Candidatus Kuenenia stuttgartiensis: one gene and its partner. The protein of the gene in region 1 interacts with the protein of each later gene in a pairwise test. Links are inferred from orthologs where the notes say so. Each region holds a gene or a part of one and is shown on either strand. Other genes may lie near its edges.

The links. Proteins that work in one complex are often made in the same cells at the same time.
Region 2: the proteins of KSMBR1_RS03220 (region 1) and def interact in binary tests that used the Escherichia coli proteins (3 or more experiments, as listed by UniProt). The link is inferred for Candidatus Kuenenia stuttgartiensis from one-to-one orthologs.

What each region holds. Positions count from the first base shown.
Region 1 is NZ_LT934425.1:696,445-702,720, reverse strand. The notes cover bases 1,952-4,862. They hold KSMBR1_RS03220 (aspartate-semialdehyde dehydrogenase), read right to left. Parts: upstream 3,956-4,862; coding sequence 2,948-3,955; downstream 1,952-2,947. Other genes in these bases: KSMBR1_RS20720 (ribonuclease H family protein), read right to left, coding at 4,028-4,862; KSMBR1_RS03225 (EAL domain-containing protein), read left to right, coding at 1,952-2,801. Outside these bases: more of KSMBR1_RS03225, read left to right, coding at 1-1,951; more of KSMBR1_RS20720, read right to left, coding at 4,863-4,987; KSMBR1_RS03210 (CsgG/HfaB family protein), read right to left, coding at 5,107-5,700; KSMBR1_RS03200 (hypothetical protein), read left to right, coding at 6,068-6,276.
Region 2 is NZ_LT934425.1:3,318,381-3,323,653, forward strand. What follows is about bases 1,530-4,291. They hold def (peptide deformylase), read left to right. Parts: upstream 1,530-2,535; coding sequence 2,536-3,048; downstream 3,049-4,291. Other genes in these bases: KSMBR1_RS15470 (hemerythrin domain-containing protein), read right to left, coding at 1,530-2,153; fmt (methionyl-tRNA formyltransferase), read left to right, coding at 3,102-4,064; KSMBR1_RS15485 (DUF116 domain-containing protein), read left to right, coding at 4,096-4,291. Outside these bases: KSMBR1_RS15460 (hypothetical protein), read left to right, coding at 293-829; KSMBR1_RS15465 (4Fe-4S ferredoxin), read right to left, coding at 898-1,359; more of KSMBR1_RS15470, read right to left, coding at 1,356-1,529; more of KSMBR1_RS15485, read left to right, coding at 4,292-4,539; 16S rRNA (cytosine(967)-C(5))-methyltransferase RsmB, read left to right, coding at 4,520-5,273. UniProt on the Escherichia coli protein: Removes the formyl group from the N-terminal Met of newly synthesized proteins. Requires at least a dipeptide for an efficient rate of reaction. N-terminal L-methionine is a prerequisite for activity but the enzyme has broad specificity at other positions.

The sequences.
Region 1 (6,276 bases):
CCGGGAGAAGGGCCAGGGAATATGCCATGAGTTTAGGGGCGGATAGATTATTAGTGAAACCGATGCCTGCTGATATTTTTATTGATGCCGTGATGAGCACATTGAACGGGTATAAAAAATATCTTCCACACCCTATCAGTGCATTTTCCGGAAAAGATGAAACGGAATTTTGCCGGAATTATAACGAATATTTAATCAGGAAACTTGAAAGGCAGTTGTTAGATTCTGAGGGTGAAAACATCGGACTAGAGGAAAATGAGCTAAAATTTGCAAATTTAGCGTCCGTGATAAATGATGGAATTGTTGTATTAAATGAGAACGGGCATATTACGCATTGGAATCCTGCTGCCGAAAAAATATTTGGATATTCGGAAGAAGAAATGAAAGGGAAAAATATCCTCAACGTTATCGGCGGCGCAGAACACACAGAACCAGAGATGCGTTTTTTTAACAATATTAAAGCGGGGTGCATTATTAATGAAACAATTGAGATTACAGGCGTTAAAAAAAACAAGAGTGAATTCCCTCTGGAGGCTTCATTTTCAACACTACAAATAGGGAGACAAATACATATCATTGCTATTTTTCGCGATATTAGTGAACGGAGAAAAAAAGACGATGAGAAAAGAAAAAAACAGGCCATCCTGCAATTAATTAACGAAGTGTTTGATACTGCGCATGATTTGTTGACCGTTGACAGTACTATGAGATTATATCTTAAAAAAATGTGCAGATATTTAGGATGGCCCGTCGGTCATATTTGTAAGGTAATATATACGGTAAATGGTGCAATAAGGCTGGAATCTACAAGGCTATGGTATTTTGAAAACACCAAAGAGTTCAGTCTGTTGAGAAAGATAGGTGAGAATACTATTTTAAAACCAGGAGAAGATTTGCCGGGGAAGGTCTTTAGCAGCAGGAAAATGGAATGGATTCCGGATGTTACCAAAGATAGTAATTGTATCAGAGCGCAACACGCCATTGTAAAAAGTGCTGCTATTGGAGTACGGGGAGCATTTGCGTTTCCCATAAAAGAAGGTGATAAGATACTGTATATATTTGAGTTTTTCTCACGAAAAGAAGAAAAACCACAGGCAATATTCTTTGAAGTAGTGGATAATCTTGCCCTACAGCTCGGGCGTTTGATTGAGCGGAAAAGAGCGGACGAAAGGATTCGCAAATTGTCACAGGTAGTAGAACAAAGTCCGGCATCAATTCTTATTACCGACAAGGAGGGGATTATTGAATACGTTAACCCAAAGCTTGCCGAACTAACAGGATATACCGGGGATGAAATTATTGGGCGAACCCCGCGGATGTTAAAATCGGGGAAAACATCAAATGAAACATACAGGAATTTATGGAATACCATTATTTCGGGTAAGGAATGGCAAGGCGAGCTGTTGAATAAAAAGAAGACGGGAGAATTGTACTGGGAACACGTGCATATTTCCCCCATAAGAAATCACAAGGGTCATGTGACCAATTATCTTGCGATTAAAGAAGATATTACAGAACATAAGAAATTCGAGACCCAACTTTTGAACATGGCAACCCGGGATCCCCTGACAAATCTCTTTAATCGCAGGCGTTTTCAGGAGGAATTGCAGTATTGGATTGCCCAGACCTTACGGTATGGGGCAACCGGGGCGCTCCTGTTTCTCGATCTTGATAATTTTAAATACGTAAACGATACCCTCGGACACCAGGCTGGAGACGAACTTCTTATTCGCCTGGCAGAAATGCTTCGTTCCCGTTTACGTGATACCGATATTTTTGCCAGATTTGGCGGAGATGAATTCGCCATACTATTGCCTTATACTGACAGGGAGAAAGCCGGATTAATTGCAAACGAAATTCTTGAATTGACCAGAGAACATACCTTTGAGCATTCTAAAGTGACGTTTAGCATTGGCATTGTGATATTCCCCGAACATGGACGTGATGCTGAAACATTGCTTGTTAATGCTGATTTAGCAATGTATCGTGCAAAAGAGAGCGGGCGTAACCGGTTTTGCGTGTTTTCCCAGGAACAAAAAACACATATTGAAGCCCAAATAAACTGGGAAAAGAGGATCAGGAATGCATTGGACAATGACCGTTTTGTATTACATTTACAACCCGTGATTGATCTGTCAAATAAAAATATTATCGGATATGAGGCATTACTACGCATGCTTGGCGAGAAAGATGAATTGATATTCCCCGCAGAATTTCTTAGTATTGCAGAACGTTTTGGACTTATCCGTGATATCGACCGCTGGGTCGTTTGTAGCGCTATCCGTCTTGCTGCGGAGCAGCAATTTTCTGACAGAGGTATATTCCTTGATATTAATCTTTCCGGCAAGGCATTTGCCGATACCGAATTGTTAGGGATCATAAAGCATCAGTTTAATACCAGTGGCACTAAGCCGGGAAGTATTGTTTTTGAGATGACCGAAACAGCTATGATGGAAAATATGATTGCAGCGCAGGACTTTCTTGCAGCGCTTAAGCATATGGATTGTCGCTTTTCTCTTGATGATTTTGGCAGTGGATTTTCTTCTTTCAATTATCTCAGGCATTTAACGGTTGATTATTTAAAGATTGACGGCAGCTTTATTAATGACTTGCCAAACAATCCGGTAGATCAGCACATGGTAAAGGCAATAGTTGAGTTGGCGCATGGTTTAAAAAAAAGAACTGTTGCGGAATTTGCAGACTCCGGGGATACACTGCAATTGCTGCGTAAATTAGGGGTAAATTACGCACAGGGAAATTACATCGGTAAACCACGGTCAGTTAGTGAAGTATTTAATTAGCGCCACAGTCTACAGTCTACAATTTGCCGATTGCTGACTGTAGATTGCCGACTGCCGATATTGGCCTCCGTGTAAAAAATATCAAAAACAACCTGGCGCTTATGGGATTCCGGACATTTGCCTGTTTTCTCAAAAGATTAAAATCATTACAACAACTTCTCTGCAATCTGAATTGCGTTGAGGGCGGCGCCCTTGCGAATATTATCACTTACAATCCACATATCGATGCCATTGTCAATGGATATGTCTTCGCGAATACGCCCCACAAAGACTTCATCCCTTCCTGCCGTTTCTGAGGCTAATGGATAGAGCTGATTGGCAGGGTCGTCGATTACCTTAACCCCAGGCGCCGTGGAAAGGAGTCTTTTCACCTCCGCTGCCGTTATTTTTTTCACCGTTTCTATATTTACCGACTCGCTATGGCCGCGAATAACCGGCACCCGCACCGTTGTCGCAGTTACCCGAATCGAATGGTCTCCCATGATCTTCTGGGTCTCATTCACCATCTTCATTTCTTCCGAAGTATAGCCATTGGGTAAAAATGCTTTGCTCTGGGGAATTTGAGGAAGCACGTTAAATGCTATTTGATGAGGAAATAATTTTCGCTGAAAACCCTCTTTGCCTTCTAAAATACTCATTGCCTCCTTTTTAAGCTCATCAATCGCCTTCAGGCCCGCGCCTGATACCGCCTGATAGGTAGAGACCACCACTCTTTTGATTTTTACGGCGTCATGGATAGGTTTTAACGCAACCACCATTTGAATTGTTGAACAATTGGGATTCGCAATTATACCATGATGTTTCGGAATATCGTATGGGTTTACTTCCGGCACTACCAGAGGGACGTCATCATCCATTCGAAACGCGCTGGAATTATCCACACAGACAGCGCCGCTTTCAATGGCATAAGGCGCATATTCCTTGCTGATATCCGCGCCGGCGCTGAAAAGGGCAATCTTAATGCCTTTAAATGAATTTTTTGTTAATTCCTGCACGATGTAATCTTTTCCGCAAAACAGTATTTTTTTTCCCGCCGAGCGCCCTGACGCCAACAATCTCAGTTCATTCAACGGAAATTTCCTGCTTTCCAGAATGCTTAAAAATTCCTTGCCAACTGCGCCTGTAGCCCCGACTATTGCAATGTTAACAGACATTTTTGCTTCTAACTCCTTTCCCGGTTCCTGCAAACGGCCATTTCCCGTTTGATAAAATGTAAAACACGCGCCCTATTTTATTCTTATAAGAATGTCATCGCAAATACCTTTTTCCCGTCTCACCTGTTCTATTTGCGATAAATACCTTTGTGCGTCCGTATAATATCCTGCCGTTGGCTTCAGGCCCGGCAGCAATTGAAGCCAATACCGATTTTCTAAAACCATAAACAATTCCCTGATGTATTTGCTGAATATCGAAGCAAGGGCAGCCGCAAGGCTTACGGTTTCCCCTTTTTCCGCAAAAGATATTTTTATACTCCGTTTTTTCCCGCTTATTACATATGAAGAAACTTCACTGCTTTCTCCCAAAATCTTTATCTCTTTTCCCGGAAAATATTTTTGCAGTAAATGTGAATACGTATTTCGTCCGCCCTGTTTATCGATGAGCAATTCTACATTGCCATTGCTTTCTTTCAGCAACTTTGCCACATGTTTGATACTATTATTGAATAAAACAGTAGATTTGTTCCCGCATGACCGCACTTGTTCATTGAACTCGCGAACGGCAACAACACAGCTTGCCGCATGAGAAAATCTGATACCGTGTTTTGCAAGGCTGTGCTGCAGCAAATCAATATAATTTACAAAAACAGCCTCGCTTGTGGCGAAAGGCAATGCATAATCTTTTTGAGTGTACCAGGGATAACCATCTATTACTTCCCTGTCGAAACATGATAAGGAATTCAATAACTGATAAAAAGAGGCAATTTTAACACCCTTTACTCCCAAAAATGACAGAACCGCATCTTCCAACGGTTTAACGCCGTTTCGTGTGCTGTACAGTTTTTTGCTGTCACATACCGCCAGCCGTTGTTTTCTGCCATGAAGTCCATCAGAAATAGCATCTTTTAACAAATCCCATAATGAACAATTAGCTTTGTCGTCAGGTACGTCAAGTGCCACAACACTGATTACCAAGGGGCCAAGCACTGGTCCGTATCCCGCTTCATCAATACCGGCAATTATTGTCATTTAAAAAACCCTCAATTTTTGCAGTATTATATAGCTTCACAAACGAAAGTCAAAAAGGAAACAAATACTCTAGTTGTTTTCAATGTAACTTCTGAATAAGTTGAGGTTTTTATGATATTCTACCTTAGCTCTTTTTTTAGTTTTTCAATGGCTGTTCGCATAGCTTTGCCGGCCAATTCAATCTCATCTTCGTAAGCGGCGCTTTCATTTACATCAATAGTCCAAAGAATGTTACCATTCTTTGTATCAATGCACTCGGCCACAAAAGAAACCGTACCCCGCTCATAGATTAAGGAGCTTGATAGTTTAAATTCTAAAATTTTTCCGATGACCACCGAGTCCACGCCCAGCAGTTTTCCCAAACGATCATAATCTCTGCGCTCTACAAGTTCTTTTTCATTGGCCTTCGATTTGTTGATAATTTTGGCAATGTCTGTACGGGAGCGAACCTCGTATATGCCCAACCCTGAAAGTTCCCGTGACATTATAGAGGCAAGCATCTCACCTGCATTTGCAGTGCTGATCGTTTTTACCAATGTGCCTGTTACTCCCTTTTTTGGCAGTAATTGGTCGTTAAAATGCATAACGGCAATGGTTTTTATACTGCGGGAAGCATCATTGCTATCGACAATAATATTTGTTTTAGAAATTGTTTTGCAGCCAAAACACAGAAGACAAATGATAAAGGCAATAATTACGGTCGATTTGTTCACAAAACCTCCTCATATGAATCGATTTGATTAAAAAATAAAAAGGACTTTTGCCGATAATAAAATATACAATGTTTACAATGAACACGGCAATACCTATTTAGATGGACGGAAGTCACGATACATTTGCCGGATCACGTTACAAACCCGCCGGGATTTTCGGGCAATAAACCCGGCCAACTAAAGCATCTCCTAAGAGTTGATGGATGTTACATCTCATTCTTGTTATGGTTTAGAGGAAGGGGCGGAACCATTCCCTTTATTATATTGACAACCTCCGGTTTATTTATAGAATTAATTTTCGTCGGCGGTACAATAGTATTTTGGGAAATGAGTATAATTTATAGAGAAAATAGGAGAGTGATATATAATGAAGCAAAAAAATAATGTATTAATGTATATTGTTTTTGGTATTACTTTTTTGATTGGCATTATATTTTTTGTCGTTCCACCGATGGTGAAAAAACCTAGTTTTACCAAAGAAATTCCTGATAGCACATTGGGGTTTACAAAACGGGATGATTTTCACATGGAAAAGTATTCTCCTCGCCATGACCTTACTTTGCAGGACCTGAAAAA
Region 2 (5,273 bases), 2.6 Mb from region 1 along the record:
TTAATCCCGCACTATAGTGTGAGTGATATCAGTTATAAAATACATTTGTTTTCGCCCTGACTTTCAATATACGATGAAACACAAATGAATGGATTTTCTAAAAAACTAAAGTGTTACAAAATCTGCATATTTTTAGCCGGACAATAACAATTAATCATGACAACCATTTCTCATAAAAAGGACAAAAATTGGGACTAATCTGCAAAGTCATATACCGCTATCGTCAACTCTGTAAAAAATATTATTTTTGTATGGTCTCTTCGTGCCCTTTGAGATATTTTAAAAATATCCTATGAATTTAAGTTACAAAGAACTTCCATTAATAGATTTATTTGCTCAAAAGGTTGCAAGCACTCGAGAGAGAAAAAATACCGATAAAACACCCCATGATTATGCACTGGACAAGGTAGATGCAATGTCGGTTCTACATTGTGCAAATTTGCTCAATGACCAATACCTGAAAAATGCAATTCAAGCTTCAGAAAAGCATATGATCAAAACTCAGCCTCAACACAATAATATTCCGCAAAATACAATATCCATTAACACAAATAATAATCGACCAACCAGCAGAAAAATACCACACTATACCCATCTTATTGAATTGAATGGCCATTTGATTTTTCAAGCAGCATGTTGCCTTCCGTTAAAAATATTTGCGGCAAGTCTTGACGGTAAAACCGTCTCTGGCAAGACCTTGTTTAATAGTCACTCAGATTCTGGCGGAGGAAAGTTGGTATATGAATTTTTGGGAACAGGAAAAGAATTAATAGTTGATTTAAAACGCAGGGAAAGCACCAACGTACAACGTCTGATTTTTCAAATATAAAGAAAAAAATCCCTGAGTAATTCAACTCAGGGATTTTTTCTTTAGTAAAAATAGGGATTTTTGAAATATTAAATCCATTCCTCGGATAAAACGCCACCTTCAATACCTACGACAACCTGCTTAACCGGTATTTTACGAGTTGCCCTTTCTGCACCCTCTTTTGCTACCTGAACTAACCCAAAACAACACGGTACCTGCATGATCATTACAGTCAAAGTATTAATCTTTGCGTTATCAATTAAAGACTTTACTTTTTCTATATAGACCTCTTGATCCGAATCCAGTTTAGGGCAAGCAATAGCAATGCTTTTGCCTTTCAGATAATCCTTATGAAAATCAGCTAATGCAAAAGGAACACAGTCAGCGACCAACAAAATATCTTTTTCCTGAAAATAAGGCGCTTGTGGCGAAACTAGGTGCAACTGTATCGGCCACTGCCTTAACTGAGACTGGCGCTTGCCTGATTCACCCTCGCTCTGTTCTTCCTTTTCACTAAAATCTATCGTTTTTGATCCTGGACAACCACTCATTTTACAACCTCCCTTAAAAATTTCTCTTCCAATTCAATAATAAAATTCTCGTACTTTCTTGGCAATTCATCCCCAACAGAAGCATCCGCATCATTACACCTTTGAAACATTTCACCTACCTGTGCGTCAGATAATTGACGATCAATCCAAGGATAAAGGATTTCATCTTCTTTTTTGATATGTTGTGTAAGCAAATCCATGTATCCAAAAAGGTGTTCTTTTATCGCAGCTTTGTCACCACTTTTCACCCCCTCTACTACTTGCCGGATATGGTTTCTTCCTGTATCGTGATCTTTATACATAATTTGTATAACTTCAGCATTTTCATCAACGTATTTAAATAAAATATCCTCTTCCTTCATATGATGATATTTGTCTGCATAATTACGTATAAAATCAACGCAACTTAACACAAGGTCTTTATCAAGTTCCATGCTGCTTTCAATATATTCAACAATGGAAGGTATGAGAGCCAAAAGTCGTTTAATAAGAACATGTTCATCCACAAGTTTTTTCACCGAAGGAGAATAGGTAATTTTCCTAGGAGCAGCCATCTTTGTCAAATCCACCTTTGGCTCAGGTACCTCCCTGTCCGGATAAATAGCCTTTTCTATCCTATACATCAACGTCGCTTCTTGCAGAGGATCAAGATTGTGAATTCCAACTATATCCTTCATTAAGCAGCTTCCAACAGAACATGGTGCACACCCTATGCCATATTCCTCAAGAATTTTGCCTACTTCCGGATAAGTATCAATAATCCCCTTTATCTCTTTATTTAAGATATTTTCCAAAAACACCTCCTTAATTCAATACTATTATAGTGCCGTCAATCTCAATATTTAAGAAACCATTATAGCCAACGATTATATAACATGTCAAGCAAAGAAATAGGTGAAAATTTACCAGGGAATGCTGATATCAAGCTTTTTTGCCGCTTGCAATTATTGTTTGTTTTTATTATATTCTAAAAAGTCGACTAGTCGAATTTAATCCGCTCTTAAATAATACATTTTCACACGTTAGCCATGGCTTTAGGCTATTCTATAAATGCGGTGAGGTTTAACGCATGGACGGATTTTTGAAAAACTAAAATATTACCGTAATTTTTTTAAAAAGGGCTGTTATCTCCCAGACTTTTTTAAACCTTTATATTTTTCAGAAAAAAATAATCAAGTGAATATTGTTACTTATCCAGCCCCTGTATTGCGCCAAAAGGCAAAACCTCTGACAGAAATCAATGCAGATGTGTATAAAAAGGCAGAAAAAATGGTTGAATTGATGCGTCGTGTGCATGGTATTGGATTGGCGGCGCCACAGGTAGGCTGGTCTGTGCGCTTGTTCGTTATTGATGTTGTTGGAAATAATGTAGACGATAATGTGTTTATCAACCCATCAATTATGGAAGAAGCTGGTGAAACAAGTAATGAAGAAGGATGTTTAAGTTTTCCAGGCATTATGGGAAAGGTTATAAGAACCCACAAAATTAAGGTATGCGCGTATAATCTTAATGGACAGAAAATTGAGGTTGTTCTGGAAGATTTACTTGCCCGTGCATGGCAACACGAGCTTGACCATCTGAATGGATGTCTTTTCATAGACAGAATGAGCCCTGCCAGCAGACTTGCTGCATCTCAACAATTAAAAGAATTAGAGCAGTCATATAAAAAAGACCGGGTTCCGGTTTAATACACTCTTTTGCAAAATCTGAAAAAGGGAGAAAAGGAACAGTTGGTTAAATTATGAACGTTATTTTTATGGGAACTCCGGAATTTGCAGTTCCCAGCCTGAGTTTTTTGGCAAAATCAAGGTATAATGTTGTTGCCGTGGTAACACAACCAGACCGGCCAAAAGGAAGAAGCAAAAAACTTTGCCCTTCGCCGGTAAAAATCAAAGCTATGGAATTGGGATGGGAAATATTACAACCAGCCAATGTAAATGACGAACCTGTAATAAAACAATTGAAAAGATATGCCCCTGACTTTATCGTTGTTGTAGCATTCGGGCAACTTTTATCCAGCCGAATAATCGATATTCCACGATTCAAATGTATAAATATACACTCATCTTTGTTGCCAAAATACCGTGGAGCCGCCCCTATAAACTGGGCTATTATAAAAGGTGAAACTATGAGTGGCGTAACCTCTATGGTGATGACCATTAAAATGGATGCAGGTGATATTATTGCGCAAAAAAGCGCTTCAATATCCTCGGATGAAAACGCAGGGGAACTTGAAAAAAGATTATCATTTATGGGTGCTGAGTTGTTATTGGAAACATTGGATAGTATTGCAACAGAAACGGCGCGTTATAAGAAACAAGAGGAAGAAAAGGTGACTTTTGCCCCAAAACTGAAAAAAGAAGACGGATTGATCTCCTGGGTAGAAAAAACACAGGAAATTCATAATCGAATACGCGGCGTTACACCTCTTCCTGGGGCATATGCGTTTTACAATAAGAACAACCTGCCAGAAACGAGAAAGAGGATTATTCTCTTAAAGACACGTATTCATGAGGGATGTAGCACGCAGGAATCTATTATACCGGGAACAGTTGTCGAAACGGCAACCTGTGGAATTCACGTTGCAACATTGGATGGCTCTATTTGTATTACGCAGTTGCAACCTGAAGGGAAACGCGCAATGGATGCGCAGGATTTTATTCGTGGTTACAAAGTTGCATCTCAGGACATGTTTACTGCATAAACACTAACATTTTTATAAGAGGCCGATAATTATGGAATTTATTGATAAGAAGTTTGTTTCTATCAATAATCTTATGGTAAAACTCAGGAAGAAAAAATGCTCTTCAAAAAACTTACTTATTCTCTTCCCGCATTGTATTCAACACTCGGCGTGTAAACAAAATGTAAAGAACGATTTGAACGAATGTAAACGCTGCGGAAAGTGCAAGATAAAAGATCTGATAGAATTTTCTGAAGAATATGGCGTTCACATATCTCTTGCCACCGGAGGACGTATTGCCCTTCAAAAAGTAAAATCAGCAGAGATACACGGAGTTGTTGCTATTGCCTGCGAAAAAGAATTAAGAACCGGTTTGATGGCCGCTGCCCCAAAAACCATTTTTGCAGTGCCGAATCTCAGACCACATGGATATTGCAAAGATACGGACGTATATATGGATGAAGTAAAAGAAGCAATTGAAAAATTCCTCAAATAAGATTGATGTACGCCTTGAAAGTATTCGCATTCTGCGGAAGGTTGATGAAAAAGATGTTTTAGCACAGGAACTTGTTGAGGAGCGATGCCAACAAACGAATGTATCAAGGCGAGACAAACACCTTCTCCTTGAACTGGTAAACGGCATTACCCGCCATCGATTATCCCTTGATACCATACTTTCTTTCTTTTCTAAGATTCCGCCCCAAAAAATAGAACCCTGGTTGCTATATGCATTGCGTCTGGGAATCTATCAAATGATTTTTTTAGATAAAATACCTCATTCAGCCGCGGTAAATACCTCCGTAGAACTCGTTAAAAATCTAATACGGCGCCCGGATGCTGCGCGGTTTGCCAATGCGATACTGCGTGCAGTAGACAGAACCATAAAGAATAAATATTCAGTCAATCATAAAAATGTCAATCAGCAAAAATTGTTATACAAGAAAGAAAACGTTTGGTGTGAGTTCAGCGAGCCAATCTTTCCAGACCCGGGGGAAAACCTTACATCATATATCGCAAAAAACTATAGCCATCCGGAATGGTTGATAAAGCGCTGGCTCACCAGATACGGGATAGACAAGACAATAGAAATATGCAAGGCGAACAATCACATCCCGACATTATCTCTGCGTATTAATCATAACAAAACTTCAATCAATGAATTTGCTTCCCTCCTGGAACAGAATGGCATTCTTGCGCGTGTAATAGATAACAATGCATTGATAATAAACA